One region of the Acidiphilium sp. 20-67-58 genome, then DNA from elsewhere that is predicted to be linked to it. Evidence: riboswitches for the same ligand, from Rfam matches in the RefSeq annotation. Region 1 holds a riboswitch; the other holds the start of a gene.
The links. A riboswitch is a leader RNA that binds a small molecule or an ion and turns the genes downstream of it on or off. The one in region 1 is predicted to bind cobalamin.
Positions count from the first base shown of each region.

Region 2: it holds a riboswitch for cobalamin, as region 1 does, so the genes downstream of both, B7Z76_RS06885 (TonB-dependent siderophore receptor) here and metE (5-methyltetrahydropteroyltriglutamate--homocysteine S-methyltransferase) in region 1, are expected to answer to the same signal.

Region 1 covers NZ_NCAS01000030.1:24,208-26,595, reverse strand. Annotated here, with positions in the region: gene B7Z76_RS12270 (OsmC family protein) at 1-407, opposite strand, end outside; cobalamin riboswitch at 519-753, shown strand; gene metE (5-methyltetrahydropteroyltriglutamate--homocysteine S-methyltransferase) at 866-2,388, shown strand, end outside.
Region 2 covers NZ_NCAS01000012.1:53,024-55,411, reverse strand. Annotated here, with positions in the region: gene B7Z76_RS06885 (TonB-dependent siderophore receptor) at 1-1,293, opposite strand, end outside; cobalamin riboswitch at 1,399-1,608, opposite strand; gene B7Z76_RS06880 (haloacid dehalogenase type II) at 1,642-2,325, opposite strand; gene B7Z76_RS06875 (glutathione S-transferase family protein) at 2,340-2,388, opposite strand, start outside.

The DNA of each region.
Region 1 (2,388 bases):
ACCTCGATCGGGATCCCCCGCGCGACCGAGGCGCCGACGGTGCAGAACTGCTCGAACTGGCCGAGAATCCGGTCGAGATGCCCGATCGTCCCGGCCTCTGCGGCGAACCCGATGGCAACATGGATCGCCTGCACCCGCAGCCTCCGGTTCTCGTCGCGCTCCACGGTCGCCCGCGCGGTGGTGGTGATCGCCCCCGGCGCCTCGCGAAACTTGGTCATCGCGAAATGAAAGCTGGACGACATGCACGAGCCCACCGCCGCGAGCAGCAGCTGCACCGGCTCCGGCCCCGCCCCGCCGCCGAGCGGCGGCGGCTCGTCGGAGACGAGCTTCGGCAAGCCGCCGCCGAATTCGGTCTCGAACCGGTAATTCTCGATCTGCCGCAGGACGATCTCGTGCGTGTCGGCCATCTTGCCTGTCTCCTTCTGCCGCGCGCAGTCTGCACCCGGCGCGCCGCCGCCGCCAGACCGCCATCCGGCCATCCGCGACACCCCACCCTTGCCGCCCGCCCGCCGAGCCGGCATATGCAACAGGTCACCGGTCCCGCGCGAGCGGGTGAAAAGGGAACATCGTGCGCTTCGGCCGGGCCTGATTGTCCCGGAAGCAAGTCGATGGCTGCCCCCGCAACTGTCAGCGGCGAGCCGGTGGTCCGTCCGCCCGCAAGGGCGAGCCACTGAACCGGAACCGGTTCGGGAAGGCAGGGCCACCAGCGTCGACCCGCGAGCCAGGAGACCTGCCGGTGTCGCATCAACCAACGCTGCCGGGCGGGGTGCACCGGAAGCCGGAGCCAACCCATGACTGCACGCATCAGCGGCAGCGCCTGCCGCGCGCGCCTCGTTCGCCTCCCCGCACGCCAGGGAGGCCGCGCATGAGCATCGCCACCAATCTAGGCTTCCCCCGCATCGGCCGCCGGCGCGAGCTGAAGGCCGCACTCGAGGCCCATTGGGCCGGCGAGCTCACCGAAACCGCCCTGCACGATGCCGCCCGCGCCCTGCGCGCCGGGTCGCAAGCGCTGCAACAGGGGCTCGGCATCGGCCACATCCCGTGCAACGACGCCTCGCTCTACGACCATGTGCTGGATACCGCCTGCATGTTCGGCGCGATCCCGCCGGGTTATGGCTGGCGCGGGGGGGAGGTGTCGCTCGCGACCTATTTCGCCCTCGCCCGCGGCACCGGCGGCCACGATGCCGCCACCGGCCTGCCGGCGCTCGAAATGACCAAGTGGTTCGACACGAATTATCACTACCTCGTGCCCCGTCTGTCCGCCGGGCAGCACTTCACCGTCACCGCCAACCGCCCGCTCGAACTGTTCCGCGAGGCGCTGGCCTGCCATCGCCGCACCCGGCCGGTGCTGCTCGGCCCGGTCTCGTTCCTGCTGCTCGCCAAGACCGATGACGGGTCCGACCCGCTCGACCTGCTGGACCGCCTGCTGCCCTGCTACGCGCAGGTGCTGGCGGACCTCGCGGCCGAGGGCTGCGCCTGGGTGCAGATGGACGAACCTGTCCTCGCGCTCGACCTGTCGGGCCGCGCCCGCGCCGCCTTCGCCCACGCCTATGAAACCCTCGCCCGCGGCGCCACGCCGCACCTGCTGCTGGCGAGCTATTTCGCGCCGATGGGCGACAACCTGCCCACCGCCCTCGCCTTGCCGGTCGCCGGCCTGCATCTCGATCTCGTCCGCGGCCAGGCCGATCTCGCGCCCGCCCTCGCCGCTGCCGGCCCGGCACGCCATCTCTCGCTCGGCCTGATCGACGGGCGGAACGTCTGGCGGGCGGACCTTCGCGCCGCCCTCGCCACCGCGCGCGAGGCGGCGCGCGCCCTCGGCGGCACCGAGCGGCTGATGATCGCGCCGAGCTGCAGCCTGCTGCACGTCCCGGTCGATCTCGCGCAGGAAGACCGGCTCGATCCGGCGATCCGGCCCTGGCTTGCCTTCGCCACCCAGAAACTCGCCGAGATCGCCACCATCGCCCGCGGCCTCGACGAAGGCGACCACGCGATCGCCGAGGCGCTGGAGATCGCCGATGCCGCCCGCCGCAGCCGCGCCGAAAGCGCCCGGGTCCACCGGGCGGACGTCGCCGTCCGGCTGCTCGCCGCAACACCGGCGATGGAACGCCGCACACCGCCCCACGCCGCACGGCGGGCCCTGCAGCGCCAGCGCCTCGACCTGCCCACCTTCCCCACCACCACGATCGGCTCGCTGCCGCAAACCTCGGGCGTGCGCCGCGCCCGGGCGGCGCTCGCGCGCAGCGAGATCAGCGCCGCCGAATACGACGAAGCGATCGCGACCTGGACGGAGGATGCGATCCGCCTGCAGGAACGGATCGGGCTCGACGTGCTGGTGCATGGCGAATTCGAGCGCAACGACATGGTCAAGTATTTCGGCGAGCAGCTCGA
Region 2 (2,388 bases), on a different contig from region 1:
TTCGGGCAGGGCCAGCACGAGACCGCCGCGCTCCGTCACCACGGTGCCGTAGCCGCTGACCGAGTCACCTCGGATGGCGCCCTGGACTGACAGGCGACGTGCGATGGTTGCCTGCGCGCCGACATGCCCCGCGGTGATGGATTGCGAGGCGGCGAGGCTGGAGAGGTAGGGAAAGCCGCCAAAGCTCGCATTGTAGTTCTCGATCGCCGTATCATGCGTGGTCTCGATGCCGGCGACGAGCGTCGGGTCTGTCATCGGGCCAAAATTCGGCAGGCGGATCACGTTGTTCCACTGGATCACCGTGCGGTCGCCGCGATAGCCGCTGTCGCCGGCGAACTGGTTGGGGTCGGCGGGATCGAGCAGGGTGAGGTAGCGGCGGTCGTCCTGGATATGGGCGATGTCGAGTTCGGTGGTCAGCCGGTTGTCGAACAGGTGCGATTTCACGCCGAAGCGGACGAAAACATTCGAATCGTAGCTGTTTTCATAGGGGTCGTCGAAGATCGGATATCCGAGATCGGGATACTGGGTGCCGGTCTGCCGGGCGCGGACGATCAGCGAGATCCGCGTGCCGGCGATGGGTGTGTAGCCGAGATTGACGGCGCCGAGCTTGTAGCGGAACGGGTCGCGATGCGCGGCATAGACGGCAAGCCGCCGCGCCGTCGCGTCGAACCCGGCCTGTTCGATGAGCGAACCTGTGATCGCATAATCGAATTTGCCGCTCTGGCCGGAGAGGGTAACGCTGCCTTCGCCCTGGCCGGGAAAGCCCCCGGCGATGTCGTAATCGACATGCGGTGCGCCATGGCCACGCTTGCTGATCAGGTTGATGACGCCGCCGATCGCGCCCGAGCCGTAGAGGCTGGACATCGGGCCGCGGACCACCACGATCCGCGCGATATCGCCGATGCCGGCATTGCCGAAATTGAACGCGCCGTTGGCCACCGAGGGATCATTCACCGGCACGCCGTCGCGCAGCACCAGCACGTCTTCGGAATTGGTGCCGTCGATGAAGACCGAGGTCTGGGCGCCAGGCCCACCCAGTTGCACCACGTTCAGGCCGGGAACCGTGTCGAGCGCCTGGACGAGGGTGGTCACGCCGCGCTGGCGCAGCGCGGCCGCGGTGATGACCGTGACCGATGCCGGGGTATCCGCAATGGGCGTCCGCACATAGGAGGCGGTAACCGTCTCGATCGGCACGGTGCCGGCGGGCAGCTGCGCGTTTTGGGCGTGTGCATTGGCAACAGCCCCGCACAAGGCGAGGGGAACGAAAAAACGATATCGCGCGGAGTCGCGCATGGAAAAACTCCGGTCCGGCACCCGGCGGGGCGGGCGCTGCCATAAGGGCGACCGAAGGCTACGGGACTTCACCCTTCGCTCCCGGTTCACCCCGCCCGGACGCGCGCGCATGGTCTCGGAACTGGCCGGTCTCCTGGCTCGCGGGTCAACAGCGCGCTCGGCCTTCTCGCGGGCGGGTCTGTGCCCCCTCGCAATGGCCCGGATGAACGCGCCTCACCGCTCACAGTTGCGGGGGCAGCCGCAGACGGGGCGACAAACCACCCTTCTGCGTTCCCGTTTCAGCCCTTGCGGGCCACCGATTCCTGATCAAGCTGTAGCGCCACCGGGGCTGGCGGCGCAAGCGCTGGTTCAGTCGAGGCCGAGCAGGCCGGGCAGGGCGGAGAGATCGCTGAGAACGGCATCGGGCGCGCCGGGCAGCCGCTCCGCCGGCTGTTTCGCGCGGTTGCACCAGGCGACGCGGAAGCCGAAGGCCGAGGCGCCATACGCATCCCAGCCATTGGAGGAGACGAAGCAGACCTCCTTGCGTTCCACCCCAAGGCGCGCCGGCACCATCTGGTAGACACGCTGATCGGTCTTGAACACGCCCACCGCCTCGACCGACAGCACATGGTCGAGCACGTCGCCGATCCCGGCATGGGCGATGGCGGCGGCGAGCATCGCAGGGGTGCCGTTCGAGAGAATTGCGGTGGCGATGCCCTTTGCCTTGAGGGCGCCCAGCGTTGCCTTCACCTCGGGATAGGCCGAGACGATGCGGTAGAGTGCGAGCAACGCCTCGCGCCGCTTCGGGTCGGCGAGGCTGGTCGCCTCCAGCGCGAAATCGAGCGCGTCGGCGGTGACGGTTTCGAAATCGGTATAGAGGTTCTGCAGGCTGCGCAGCCACGTGTATTGCAGCTGCTTGTCCCGCCAGAGTGTCACCAGCGCCGCGCGGCGGTCTTCCGGCACATCCGGGCAGCGGGCGACAGCGGAGCCGAAATCGAACAGCGTGCCGTAGGCATCGAACACGCAGGCGCGGACACCCTGGATTGCGGACATCGAAATCCTCCCGTTCAGGCGGCGGCCGGCAGGACGCGGGCCAGCCCGTCATAAGCGTCGAAC